4 regions of the Bradyrhizobium sp. WU425 genome follow, and region 3 is predicted to be linked to each of the others. Evidence: predicted binding sites of a transcription regulator. Region 3 holds the regulator's gene; each other region holds the start of a gene.
What was found. The regulator LexA, encoded in region 3, represses DNA repair genes until DNA is damaged. The targets are predictions, from matches to a motif close to TGTTCNNNNTGTGTTCNG.

Region 1: a site for LexA is predicted at 2,442-2,459, ahead of BcanWU425_RS03080 (helicase-related protein). Genes of this name have one in related genera too.
Region 2: a site for LexA is predicted at 1,759-1,776, ahead of BcanWU425_RS21790 (DUF3072 domain-containing protein). Genes of this name have one in related genera too.
Region 4: a site for LexA is predicted at 2,125-2,142, ahead of BcanWU425_RS29890 (PA0069 family radical SAM protein). Genes of this name have one in related genera too.

Annotation. Positions count from the first base shown of each region.
Region 1 covers NZ_CP088089.1:665,694-669,196, reverse strand. The annotation lists gene BcanWU425_RS03080 (helicase-related protein) at 1-2,176, opposite strand, end outside; gene BcanWU425_RS03075 (DUF3108 domain-containing protein) at 2,767-3,503, opposite strand, start outside.
Region 2 covers NZ_CP088089.1:4,489,480-4,492,982, reverse strand. The annotation lists gene BcanWU425_RS21805 (VOC family protein) at 1-109, opposite strand, end outside; gene BcanWU425_RS21800 (hypothetical protein) at 356-598, shown strand; gene BcanWU425_RS21795 (hypothetical protein) at 604-873, shown strand; gene BcanWU425_RS21790 (DUF3072 domain-containing protein) at 1,502-1,717, opposite strand; gene BcanWU425_RS21785 (hypothetical protein) at 1,878-2,093, shown strand; gene BcanWU425_RS21780 (hypothetical protein) at 2,262-2,642, shown strand; partial or broken gene BcanWU425_RS21775 (hypothetical protein) at 2,665-3,173, opposite strand; gene BcanWU425_RS21770 (hypothetical protein) at 3,394-3,503, opposite strand, start outside.
Region 3 covers NZ_CP088089.1:4,082,733-4,086,235, forward strand. The annotation lists gene BcanWU425_RS19820 (ComEC/Rec2 family competence protein) at 1-810, shown strand, start outside; gene BcanWU425_RS19825 (hypothetical protein) at 949-1,383, opposite strand; gene lexA (transcriptional repressor LexA) at 1,877-2,578, opposite strand; gene BcanWU425_RS19835 (molybdopterin molybdotransferase MoeA) at 2,755-3,503, opposite strand, start outside.
Region 4 covers NZ_CP088089.1:6,171,198-6,174,700, reverse strand. The annotation lists gene BcanWU425_RS29895 (phosphoketolase family protein) at 1-1,952, opposite strand, end outside; gene BcanWU425_RS29890 (PA0069 family radical SAM protein) at 2,164-3,327, shown strand; gene BcanWU425_RS29885 (VOC family protein) at 3,351-3,503, shown strand, end outside.

The sequences.
Region 1 (3,503 bases), 3.4 Mb from region 3:
TGCGGCCCGAGCTTGCCAGATGCTGCGCGCCAGACAGCGCGGAGGGATCGACATTGTCCTGCTTCAGCGCCCAGAGCAGCGCGGCCAGCGCACGCCCGGCCGGCTTGAGCAGGCCGGGGAAATAGAGGTGATAGGCGCCGAAGCGGACGCCGTATTTGCGCAAGGTCGCGCGCGAGGGCTGGTCGAGATCCTTCAGCTCGTTGGCGATCTTCGGGCGCTCCAGCACGCCGAGCGCCTCGACGAGCTGATAGGCGATGCCGCGGGCGATGCCGGTGACGTCCTCGGCCTTGCTGAGCTCGAACAGCGGCCCGAGCAGCTTTTCGATATGCGTCTTGAGCCAGAGCTCAAGCCGCGCCTGCACCTTGTCGCGGGGGGCGCCCGTGAGGCGTTCGTCGGAGATGATGCGGATGCGCGGATGCAGCGCTTCCTCTGCGGCAGACAGCCGCGCCACGGCGTCGCCGGTCCAGCGGATGATGCCTTCCGAGGTCAGCACGAACTGCTCGTCCGGCGCATTGCCCAGTTTTTCGGCGCGCGCGTTGATCTCGCCGGCGAGCACGGCCTGCGCTGCAGCCTGCAACGCTTTCGCATCGGAGCCGGCTTCCGCCGCATCCGGTGCAAAGGTGAAGCCATCGAGGCGGCCGATGACATGGCCTTCGACGATGACTTCGCCGGTCTTGCCGATTTCCGTATTCAAGCTCGTGTTCTCCCGCAGGCGGCGCATCAATACACTGGTCCGGCGATCAACGAAACGCTCAGTCAAGCGTTCATGGAGCGCATCCGATAATTTATTTTCGACCTCGCGGGCGATCCCCTGCCAGCGTTCGGGGTCTTTCAGCCAGTCGGGGCGGTTGGCGACGAAGGTCCAGGTGCGAATCTGCGCGATCCGGGCCGACAGCGTGTCGATATCGCCGTCAACGCGGTCGGCCTGGTCGATCTGGGTCCTGAACCAGGCGTCGGGGATGCATCCCTTCCGCATCAGGAAGCCGTACAGCGTCGTCACCAGCTCGGCATGGGCGGCCGGCGACAGCTTTCGATAATCCGGGACCTGGCAGGCCTCCCACAGCCGTTCCACCGCATCCTTGCCATGCGCGACATCGCGCACTTCGGCGTCGCGCGCGGCGTGGTCGAGCACGCGCATGTCCTCGGCGATCGGCGCACGCGTCAGCGCGTCGTGGCCGGGGGCCAGGTTCAGCGACACCTGGAGCGCGCCGAGGGACGCAAAATCCAGCTTCGAATTGCGCCATTGCAAAACCTTCACGGGATCGAAGGTGTGGTTCTGCAGCGCATTGACGAGCTCGGGCTCGAACGGCGCGCAGCGGCCGGTGGTGCCGAAGGTGCCGTTGCGGGTGGCGCGGCCGGCGCGGCCGGCGATCTGGGCGAATTCGGACGGCGTCAGGCGACGGAACTGGTAGCCGTCGTACTTGCGGTCGGAGGCAAAGGCGACGTGGTCGACGTCGAGATTGAGGCCCATGCCGACGGCGTCGGTGGCGACGAGGTAATCGACCTCGCCGTTCTGGAACATCGCGACCTGCGCGTTGCGGGTGCGCGGCGACAGCGAACCCAGCACCACGGCGGCGCCGCCATGCTGGCGGCGGATCAGCTCGGCGATGGCGTAGACCTCGTCGGCCGAGAAGGCGACGATGGCGGTGCGGCGCGGCTGCCGCGTGATCTTGCGATCGCCGGCGAATTCCAGCTGCGACAAACGCGGCCGCGTGATCATGGAGACGCCCGGCAGCAGCCGCTCGATGATCGGGCGCATGGTCGCAGCGCCGAGCAGCAGCGTCTCGTCGCGGCCGCGGCGATTGAGGATGCGATCGGTGAAGACGTGGCCGCGTTCGAGATCAGACGCGATCTGCACCTCGTCGACGGCAAGGAACGAGACGTCGAGATCCCGCGGCATCGCCTCGACGGTCGAGACCCAATAGCGCGGCGCTTTCGGCTTGATCTTCTCCTCGCCGGTCACGAGCGCGACGGCGTCGGGGCCGACCCTTGCTGCGATCTTGTTGTAGACCTCGCGCGCGAGCAGGCGCAGCGGCAGCCCGATCATGCCGGAGGGATGCGCGAGCATCCGCTCGATGGCGAGATGGGTCTTGCCGGTGTTGGTGGGCCCAAGCACCGCAGTGACGCCGGCGCCGGGAAGCCGCTCGGAAGCGAAGGGGGAGGAGGAAAAAGGCATCTGGGGGATTAGGTAATGGCGATTGGGGCGAATGTCAGTGCTGTTTTGGGGCGGGGGCGCGAAGGGCCGGCTCACACGCTGGTGTCATCGCCCGGCTCGACCGGGCGATCCAGTATTCCAGAGGCGGCGCAGATCAAACCGAGAGGGCGCGGCGTACTGGATGCCCCGGTCAAGCCGGGGCATGACGGCGGAGAATGCGGCGCCCCTTCCCAGATCCCGCGCAACTGTCTCACTTTGCGACGCTTTTCCCGTTGGCTTTAAGCTTCGGAACGAGTTGAGAACGAATCGCGGCCGAATCGCTGACTCCCCCTTGAGTCCTGTTCCGTTCACGCAAGATGTCGCGGGAGGCTTATTGGGTTCGCACTAGATGGAGTTTTGGCCCGCCGCACAAGCGACGTTTCGATGGCGGATTCGTTAAAGCTGGGGACGGCGCGGAGTCGAATCAGAATCGGGGAGGAGTCAAATGGATTCCTCCGCCCGACCCGCCCAAACAAAAAGCGCGAAAACAACCCCATGCACAGTAGGCATGTCGTTGAAATCGCTCGCATTTATTTTCACCAAAAAGGGGGATCAGCGCAGGGACGGCAGCCCTACTGCGTCTTCGCGACCTTGGGCGGCTGGGCGCTGGTGATGAAGGAGGTTGCTTCCAGCATGGCCGGCCCGAGCGGGGTCGGCACTTTCAGCCAGAACGGGACCAGGATGCGCGTGCCGGCGATCGGCGCGAACGCGACCTCGATGTTGCGCTGGGCGGCGAGATATTTGATCACCGGACGGTCGGGGATGTAGCCGGCGATGGGCACGAAATACAGCGAGCAGACCACGACCTGGCCGTGATAGCCCTTCTCCGCCTTGACGTTCTCCATGCGCTTGAAATCGAGCTTGAGCTCATAGCGCATGCGGCCGTCGAACACGGCGGCGCTGCCGTGGCAGGCGTCCGCCGACAGCACCTCGCCGCTGCCGGATACGCGCACCAGCGAGGCCGTCATCGGGTCCCAGACGCCGCGGCGATGCGCATCGGTGACGACGATGCGGTCGGGATCGACCGGCGGCTCCGGCACGATGGCAAAATCCTTCACATTGCCCTTGTCGAGCGTGATGCGGATCTCTTCAGTCTTCTTCGAGGTGGTGGTGGAGGCCTGGTAGCCGGTCGCGACCAGCGCGCCGTTGACCACGCGGCCCTGCGAGGCACCGGTGCCCGACCCGCCCGCGAACGATTTTAGAAGCCCCGAGGTGCCGCCGGAGGCCGCGGCCGCGAACACATCATCCTGGATGTCGATGTTCCAGGCGCCCTTGCCGACGGGAATGCCCGCCAGCGTCGCCTCATATT
Region 2 (3,503 bases), 410 kb from region 3:
TGGCGAACACCGGCGCGAGCCATTCGGCGGAACATCCGGTCACCATTTCGTAGAACGAAACCATGATTTTGATGTCAGTAGCGATCAGGCGAGTGGAGGCGAACTTCATGGCATGTCCTTTGGTTGACCGCAGAGTTGAGCGGCATCGCGGGGCTCGTCGCACACCGCTGCTGCCACCCTGATGTCAGCAGTCACGATGCCACGCCGAGCGCGCCGTGAATGGCGATGGCATTGCTCAAGCGCTAGAAAACGAGCCCTTCACGAAGCCCCACAGCGCTAACCGGGTCCTCAGAACGTGACGCAAATCGCAGAACTGGGCCACCTCACTCACGGGGGACACGGGGTTGTTTAGCCGTTGGCAGATGAACTCCCCGCGGAACTGACGCGACTAACCGCTTTGGCCAATATTCTAGGCGAGCTTCTGTTTGCACTTATCCGCTCGATTGTTGCCGGATGGGCGTATGCGCTCTGGGTCAAACTGGCGACATGGCTCGAGCCGAAAATTCAACGGCGTTGGGTGAAGATTGCCGTAGGAGGCCTCCTCGGCCTGGCAGCCTTTTTTATGATTCCGATCGTGATGGCGCTGTTGGGCCTTTGAAGACAATGAAATCCGTTCTCACCGTCGCACTGGCAATCGGGGCCCTCGTCTCGACGGTGCTGCTCGTCATGGAGCAGCTAACCGACTACTCCACCCCTGTGATGGCATGGGAGATGCCGGGTATATCCGCAGCTTACCTTTTCTGGGGAGCTGTCGGCAGTTCCGTTTTCTTGGGCGTCGCCATCACTTGGGCCGTGAACGCCATCGTTTACGGGGCGCCCGCTTTCGTTGTCCTTACAGTCATCAAGCTGGCAATCCGCGATCTGCCGAAGTGACAGAACTGAGCTCGGCGCGGAGCCGATGCTCAGCGCGCTCAAGAAAATGAGCGGCAGCAGGTCATGCAAGGCGCCTGACGCGCCTTGCATGATCGTCTGAAATTTCGCCTGCCGGCGAGCGGCCGGACGGCCGACATCATGAACCACGACGGAGTTCGAGGCGACGAATGCCCGTAAACGAAGGTCTCTCGTCGTGAAATGGTTTAGACGATACGCAGTTGGCTGCCTGATCGCGGTGCTCCTGTTCTCGGGCCGAGACAGTTATAAACGGCCCGGCGAAGACATGCGCTACGGGGCCATCCTTATGGTAGCCGCCGGTTGGCCTGTTGTTGCCGCGATTGTCGTGGGAAGCACCATCGGTGACATCGTACATGACGTGAAGCAAGGCAAAGCAGGATGAGTGCCCGGCTCGCAAAGCGACAGGCCGCAATCCCGGCATTGAAGTTGTGGAATCGACATTGCGGGATCGTGCGCTCAATCGACGCTGTCTGTGCCCGACGAAATGCAGCGCGCTCAACGTTTGTGAATGCAGCGTTGGCCGAACGCCTGCAACCTTCCCGCGACACTTCTGATCATCGGTGAGTCATGTTCTTCCGTCTCGCAGGGGCGGGGCGTACATGCCCGCTGTCTACTTCTCGAGCCCGGCCTTTTGCCGCATCGTGTCGATCAGCTCTGACGCCTCTGCCTTGGTCAGATCCTTCTTGGGGAGGGGCTTGTGCGCCTGCTCGGCGAGGGTCTTGAGGTAGGATTCCTGGGCGCCGGTCATCGGGTCGTCGCCGGAAACCCAATCCTTCGGATCCTTTTGTGTGTTGTCCCCGGTGTTGTCAGCTGTCTTGTCAGCCATCGCGATCTCTCCTTTTCCACCTAACGTCGGCGCGCGCTTGTCGTTCCTCATTTGTTCGTCAGTCGAAAACGTGCGGAAATTGAACGTCTCGAGATCTGCCATGAAGAACCGACCTACTGGCCAGCGCGGAACAAGCGCTCCCGCCAAGCGTAGGTTCTGCATGAGCGAGAACCTGTCCCATCTCATCGAACATTCCGTGCAGATCGCCTGGGATTATCTGGAGCGCACCGGACAAGTCAGCGACGCGCCGTTCACCAGCCGCTTTCTCTCGGCCGCCGTCGAAGGGATGGTCCGCAAGGGCGAGCACAGACGCCTCATGCTGGCCAACCGGGCCATCACGGCGTTCGAGCGGCTTTCCAATAGGCAAGCTGCATAGATCGGTCCCCGGCCTTCGGTCGTCACTGCGCGGCGGTCCTGCAGTTCTCCCAGTGCAATTTGTTGAACCCCGGCGAAGCCCGGCGCGACCAACCGCCATGCTGCAAAGCCTGCTCGGCATCGGAATTGGCTTCGCGGCCTATGTGCTGAGACACCAAAGAGGAAAGTCGTGAAGGCGATCACACTGCTCGCGGTGGCGGCCATGCTGCTGGTAGAAATCTTCGGGTCGAAGGCGAGCGTCGGCGGCTCGATGAGCTTCATGCTGGTCTTTGTGCTCGTGATGCTGGCTGTCGCGATCTACGAGGCTTGGTCGAACGAGCGCGGCGCGATCGGATGGATCGTCAACCTGTTCGCTTCGGCGGTTGGCGGGCTGGTTGCGGTTGCCCTGATCGGGATGGCCGTGGAGGCGATGCTGCCATACCTTCACCTCGAAGGTTCGCTCGCGTCCTCGCAACATCCCCTGAAATACGTCCTAGTCGCAGCCATTGCGATCTGCATGGTGCTGGGATCATGGCTGCCGCTGTTGGCCGTCAACCGGTTTCGTCACTGAAGGGCACCCGGCGTCGCGCTCCCTAGCGCTTTGCTTCCTGCTTGCCACGCCTGATTTCCTCAGCCTCGTCCACCAGCTTCAAGGCGGCGCCGTCGTAGCTCAGCTTGAGCCCACGGCCGACAGTCCATATCCATCCGTCCCGGGCGTCCCTGGTTGGCTGGGCGTTGAACTGGTCGGAGATCGATTTGACGGCAGCGTCTTGGGGACCCGGATTGTTCAACTCCGCAATGACGCGCCAGATGGGATGTTTGGGATCAGGATTCCCAGGGTCAACGTCGTCGGCAAAGATCGTGACCTTGGCGCCGTCGACTGCGCACTCCAGGACGTAGGAATCGCGAATCTGACGGCAGCGGTAGCGACGTTGCGTGACGAGCTTGTTGGTTTCGTCGAATGTCATCCCTGGCGAAAAGCCGAGGATGTCGACTTCTTCACGAGTGCCATAGACGCAGGCTTTAGAAAGCCGGGCTGTACCGCCACGAGAACGGCGGCAACAACAACGATCAAGCCGGCGACAACAATGGCAATCTTCATCAGCCCCTCACAAGAAACGTTCGACCATACAACAGCCGGAGCGTTCTACCAGCCATCGCCCTGCATGCTTCGAGCCTCCGGCTATTTTTGTAGGACTGCACCTTCGGAGGATCACAGCTTCGGAAGATCGCATGGGCACGTATCGGCTGGTCATGAACGTGAAAAACCGCCCCTGACATGACCAGGGGCGGCTTTCACCAAACGGGGTTTCGAACGCGATCTAGTGACCGGTGCCCGGCTTCGTCGTCTTCGGCGGCTTGCCGTCTTCGATCCGGCCTTCGTTGCGCAAGTCGCGACCTTCCTGGGCCTTCTTCTGGCTCTCGGGGGACT
Region 3 (3,503 bases):
ATGCCGGCGGGGCTGTTGGGGCTGCTTGCTGCGCCGTTCGGGCTGGACAGCGTGTTCTGGTGGGTGATGGGGATTGGCATCGAGTGGATGGTCGCGGTCTCGCGCTGGGTCGCGTCCTTGCCGGGCGCGGTGGGCCGCATCCCGGCGTTCGGGATCGCGCCGCTGATCGCGGCGAGCCTGGGAATCATTGTGCTCGGCTTGTTGCGCACGCCGCTGCGCTGGTCCGGCGCCCTGGTGCTGCTGGCAGCGATCCTCTGGGGACTGTCGGCGCGGCAGCCCGACATCCTGATTGCCGGGGATGGCGCCAGCGTCGCGGTGCGGGGCAGGGACGGATATCTGCACCTGATCAGGACGAACAAGGACAGCTTTCTGCTCAAGGAATGGCTCGCTGCCGACGCCGATCCGCGCGATGCGGGCAGAGCCTCGCTTGCCGATGGCGTGTCCTGCGACGAATCCGGCTGCGTGACGCCACTGGCCGACGGGAGGCTGGTCGCGCTGGCACTGCGCGTCGACGCTCTCGCAGACGATTGCAGTCGGGCCGCCCTGGTGGTGACGACACGTCCCGCGCCGCCCGATTGCGCGGCGATGGTGGTCGATCGGCAGCGGCTCGCCAGCCAGAGCGCGCTGGCGCTGACGCAGCGTGGTGACGGTTTTGTGGTTCAGGCAGTGAGGGCGAGAGGCACGAGCCGCCCCTGGTTGCCGGCCGGCGCCGGCGAGGGTGATTTCGACGGCAGCCTCGCGCCAAAGTCGACCGCGCCTCGCATCAAGGACGCAACGCCGGCGGACACCGATCTGCAAGCCGACGATTGATCTGATGGTGCGGAGCAACGCAGTGGTTCGGTGCGTCCGTTCGGATTCGCGGGGTGCAAACCACACCATCTCGCCGGCCACGGCCGGCGATGGCGATTCAATCCTGACCTCCGACTTCGTAGCCGGAGGGCGGCTCTGTCAGCCGATCGGCAGGTGCGTGACGGTCGGCTGCCTGTCGGCGGTGATCTGCGCCTTGTGCTCGCGCTCGGTGACCGACTGAGTCACCGGCAGTTGCAGCACCGTCGCGCGCTGGCCTTCGACGAGCTGCGTCACCAGCACGTATTTGCCGTCGGGGAATTCGATCGCATCATGATGGCGGTCGGGAACGTGCGGATCGATCTTGCCGAACTTGCCCACGCGGGAATTGATGGTGCGCGTCCAGATCCAGCGATTGTCGTAGCGGACGTCGTCGGCGAAGGCGAGCTCCGTCCCCGGCAGCAGGCAGACGGCAACAGACGGATCGGCTGCAGAGGCGAAGCCGCGCGTCGAGGTGCCGCGGAAGCTTGTCGTGACGATCGTCTCGCCGACTTCGGCGGGGCGCGACGCGACGGCATGTAGGCTGTAGTCACACATCGGGTGCTCCTCATGCTGGGATAGCAACCCGCGTCTCTTATCGAGGCGCAGGCCTCTATCAGAGTGGAAGCACGAACGCTCTGCTTGGTTGTGGGCAAATCTGCGGCTGGCTTCCGCAAGCCGCGATCACATTATCTTTCCCGAATTCAATAGGAACAAAGCTCGCCGCGATGCATTCGGGAGGCGCGTACGCGAACATTGCCAACTTGGCTGCAACGGCCGAACTTGACCGCTGGTCGCTGTTTCCTCGAACAACCGAGCCGCGAAGCGGTGCTGCTTGAAGCGGTGCTGCTTCGTCGGCGTGGCGAGGAGCCAGCGTTGGAGGAGGGGCCGGATAGTCTGTGCAGAACCAGAAAGGCTATCCAGCCGGAGCGGACGATGATCCGCTCCAATCTCTGACCGGCGATGCCGATCGGAAGCGCGCGAGGCGCCAAGCACCTCCGGCATGAAGTGCTTCCGATATGAAGTACTGCCGATAGAAAGACTCCCGGTATCAGTACTTCCGGTAAAGCCCGATCAGCTTGCCCTGAATCTTCACCCGGTTGGGCGGCAGGATGCGGACCTCATAGGCCGCGTTGGCGGGCTCGAGCGCGATCGAGGCGCCGCGACGGCGGAAGCGCTTCAGCGTCGCTTCCTCGTCGTCGATCAGCGCCACCACGATGTCGCCGGTATCGGCGCTCTCGTTGCGCTGGATCAGGGCCATGTCGCCGTCGAGAATGCCGGCTTCGACCATCGAGTCGCCGCGCACTTCCAGCGCGTAATGCTCGCCCGAGCCGAGCATGTCAGGCGGTACGCTGATAGTATGGCTGCGGGTCTGCAACGCCTCGATCGGCGTGCCGGCCGCGATGCGGCCCATCACCGGCACCGCGACGGGACGTTCGCCCTCGTCAGCGGGCAGGCTCGCGCTCGCACGCACCTTGCCGAGATTGCCCTCGATGACGCTCGGCGTGAAGCCGCGGCGGCTGCCAGCGGCTGCCTGGAGCTCCGGCAGCTTGATGACTTCAATCGCACGGGCGCGGTTGGGCAGGCGTCGGATGAAGCCACGCTCCTCGAGCGCCGTGATCAGGCGATGGATGCCCGACTTCGAGCGCAGATCGAGCGCATCCTTCATCTCGTCGAAGGAGGGCGGCACGCCGCTTTCCTTCAGACGTTCACTGATGAACCGCAGAAGCTCGTATTGTTTGCGCGTTAACATCTCGACCAAAGTCCCCCGGTTGATGTCGTCCGATTCCGAGACGCTGAATTCGGCCATAAGCCGCTGCATGCTCGAAACAAATCATGAACAGACACTATATGTTCGATACATGTTCCGCAACTGCTTAATTTACCGTGAACAGAGCAAAGTGCGCGGAACGCGCGTTGCGGGGGCGCTCAGACGGGGAGCCGCAACACTTCGCAAGCCGTGCCGGCTTCGGCCTTCGGCGCGAATGGTGCGCGGACGAGAAGTACCTGTGCTGCAGCGAGATTCGCAAGCAGCGAAGAGTCCTGATGATTGACGGGAACAACGACGCGTGTGCCATCGTCACGCTCCTCAAGATGCGCGCGCAGATAGTCCTCGCGCTGGTCGTTGGCGCCGACGTCGCGGCCGAGCACGGCGCGTTCACGGCGATGGTGAATCACTGAACGGCCCGACAGGGCGCGAATCAGCGGCACCATGAACAGGAAAGCGCACACGTAGGACGATACGGGATTGCCCGGCAGGCCGATCACACCCATTGCGCCGAGTCGCCCGTGCATCATTGGCTTGCCTGGCCGCATCGCGATCTTCCAGAACGCCATCGCGATGCCTTCGTCCCGCAGTGCCTGCTGGACCAGATCGTGGTCGCCGACCGATGCGCCGCCGGTCGTGATCAGGACGTCGGCGCCGCTCTCGCGGGCGCGGCGGATGCCGGCGGTGGTCGCCTCCAGCGTGTCGGCGGCAATACCGAGGTCGATGGTCTCGGCGCCCTCGCTGCGGGCGAGCGCGTGCAGGGCGTAGCCGTTGGAATAGACGATCTGGCCGTGGCCGGGCGTGGTGCCCGGCATCACCAGCTCGTCGCCGGTGGCGAGAATCGCGACTTTCGGACGCCTGACAACGGCAAGGTGCGGATGATTCATCCCGGCGGCGAGCGCGAGGTCTC
Region 4 (3,503 bases), 2.1 Mb from region 3:
TCGGGCAGCGCCTTGCGCAGCAGGTCGACGGCAGCGAGCGTTTCCAGTGTCGGCACGTCGCCGGCGCAGGCCATCACGACACCGGGCTCGCCATTCGCATCTTCCGTGCCGGCCCAGCTCCAGATGCCGATGCCGGCGGCGCAATGCGTGGCTGCCTCCTGCATCGACAGCCATTGCGGCGCCGGCTGCTTGCCGGCGACGATGACGTTGATGCGGTCATAGGTGCGCAGGCAGTGATCGGCGATCCACAGCAGCGTGTTGGCATCCGGCGGGAAGTAGATGCGGACGATGTCGGCCTTCTTGTTGGCGACGAGATCGACGAAACCGGGATCCTGATGGCTGAAGCCGTTGTGGTCCTGACGCCAGACATGCGAGGTGAGCAGATAGTTGAGCGAGGCGATCGGTCGCCGCCACGGCAGATGCCGGGTCACCTTCAGCCATTTGGCGTGCTGGTTGAACATGGAATCCACGATGTGGATGAACGCCTCGTAGCAGGAGAAGAAGCCGTGCCGGCCCGTGAGCAGGTAACCCTCTAACCAGCCCTGGCAGAGATGCTCGCTCAGGACTTCCATCACGCGTCCGTCCTGGGCGAGATGCACGTCGTAAGGTTTTGTCGGCTCCATCCAGACGCGTTCGGTGGCCTCGAACACCGCATCGAGCCGGTTCGACGCAGTCTCGTCCGGGCCCATGATGCGGAAGTTGCGGGCCTCGGTGTTGAGGCGGATGACGTCGCGCAGGAATTTCCCGAGCTCGCGGGTTGCCTCCGCCACGACGCCGCCCGGCTGCGCTACTTCGACGGCGAAACTGCGGAAGTCCGGCAGCTTCAGCTCCTTCTTCAGAAGGCCGCCATTGGCGTGCGGATTGGCGCCCATGCGGCGATTGCCTTCGGGCGCGAGCGCCTGGAGCTCGGCAATGAGCGCGCCGTTCGCGTCGAACAGCTTTTCCGGCTCGTAGCTGCGCATCCAGTCTTCGAGAATCTTCAGATGCGCTGGGTTCTCGCGACAGTTCGCGACGGGCACCTGATGCGCCCGCCAAAAGCCCTCCACCTTCTTGCCGTCGACTTCCTTGGGGCCGGTCCAGCCCTTCGGGCTGCGCAGCACGATCATCGGCCAGCGCGGACGTTCGACGCTCTTGCGGCCGTCGCGGGCGTGCTGCTGGATCGACCGGATGCTGACGAGCGCGACGTCGAGCGCGTCTGCCATGGCCCGGTGCATCAATTTGGGATCGTCGCCCTCGACGAACAGCGGCTCGTGGCCGAGCCCGCGGAAGAGATCGCGGATCTCGTCGTCGCGCATCCGGCCGAGCACGGTCGGATTGGCAATCTTGTAACCGTTGAGATGCAGGATCGGCAGCACCGCGCCGTCATGCGCAGGATTGAGGAATTTGTTGGAGTGCCAGGACGCGGCGAGCGGGCCGGTCTCGGCCTCGCCGTCACCGACGACACAGGCGACGATCAGGTCGGGATTGTCGAAGGCCGCGCCATAGGCATGCACCAGCGCGTAACCGAGCTCACCGCCTTCGTGGATCGAGCCCGGCGTTTCCGGCGCCGCGTGACTCGGGATGCCGCCGGGGAAGGAGAATTGCCTGAACAGCTTGCGCAACCCCGCGGTATCGCGCGCGATATCGGGATAGAGCTCGCTGTAGCTGCCTTCGAGATAGGTGTTGGCGACCATGCCGGGGCCGCCGTGCCCGGGACCGCAGACATAGATCACGTTCAGGTCCAGCGCGCGGATGACGCGGTTGAGATGGGCATAAATGAAGTTCAAACCGGGCGTCGTGCCCCAATGGCCGAGCAAACGCGGCTTGATGTGCTCGGGCCGTAAGGGCTCGCGCAGCAGCGGATTGTCGAGGAGATAGATTTGCCCAACGGAGAGATAGTTCGCGGCGCGCCAATAGCGGTCGAGCAGATCGAGGTTGCTGCTCGCTGCGGCCAATTGTTGTTGATTTGTCATGTTCTTGCCGACCTTCACCCAACGATCGTCATCAACCATGTTCCGCGACGATCGATCCCTCCCGTGATCAAACGGAATCGTGGTCACGCTGGTGTTGCGTGAAGTCAAAAACCCCCGCCCGAAATTTGGGCAGCTCGACTGTGCATGGGGTTGTTTTCACGTTTTTTGTTTGTGTTCTTGATTTGTTCCTTTGACATGCTATCTTGGCTTCATGAGTCCAGCATCCTCTCATGCTCTCAAGCACCCGCCGGTCACGGCGCCCTCCGAGCCGGCGGGTGCGCCTTCTGACTTCCCTGAGCTGGCGGTCGCCATCGACCGCCAGCGCAGGCGAGGCCGGGGCGCGCAGTCCAACGCCAGCGGCCGGTTTGAGGCCGAGGCGCGCGTCGCATTCGACGATGGCTGGCAGAGCCTTGAAGAACTGCCCCCGTTCAAGACCACGGTCGGGATCGACACCTCGCGCAAGGTGATCACCCGCAACGAATCTCCCGACATCGGCTTCGATCGTTCGATCAATCCCTACCGCGGTTGCGAGCACGGCTGCGTCTATTGCTTCGCGCGGCCGACGCATGCCTATCTTGGCCTGTCGCCGGGGCTCGACTTTGAGTCGAAGCTGTTCGTGAAGCCCGAGGCGCCGGCGTTGCTCGAGAAGGAGCTTGCGGCGCCGGGCTACGAGCCGCGGATGATCGCGATCGGCACCAACACCGATCCCTATCAGCCGATCGAGCGCGAGCGCAAAATCATGCGCGGCATTCTGGAGGTGCTGGAGCGCGCCGGCCATCCCGTCGGGATCGTCACCAAGTCGGCGCTGGTCGTGCGCGACATCGACATTCTCGCGCGAATGGCCAAACGCAACCTCGCCAAGGTCGGGATCTCCGTGACCTCGCTCGATCCGAAACTAGCGCGCACCATGGAGCCGCGGGCGTCCACGCCGCCGAAGCGGCTGGAGGCACTGAAGCAGCTTTCCGAGGCTGGCATTCCGACCACCGTCATGGTCGCGCCCGTGATCCCCGCGCTGAACGATTCCGAGATCGAGCGCATCCTGGATGCCGCCGCCCATGCCGGCGTCAAGGAGGCCTCCTACGTGTTGCTGCGGTTGCCGCTCGAGGTGCGCGATCTCTTTCGGGAATGGCTGATGGCGAACTATCCGGACCGGTATCGCCACGTCTTCACGCTGATCCGCGACATGCGCGGCGGCCGTGACTACGATGCGAAATGGGGCGAGCGCATGAAGGGCACCGGCCCGATGGCCTGGACCATCGGCCGCCGCTTCGAGATCGCTTGCGACAGGCTCGGGCTGAACAAACGGCGCGCCAAGCTGACGACGGATCATTTTGCCAAGCCGAAGCGGAACGGCGATCAGCTCAGCCTGTTCTGAGGGACGAAGTGAGAGAGGCGTCTATGAGTAAGGAACCGCCAGCTCCTATCCCGCGGCTGACCGTCATCACGCTGGGCGTGAACGACATCCGCGCCAGCATTGCCTTTTACGACGCGCTCGGTTTCTCGCGCCGGCTCAAGGTAACCGGCGAGACCGTTGCGTTCTATGACACCGGC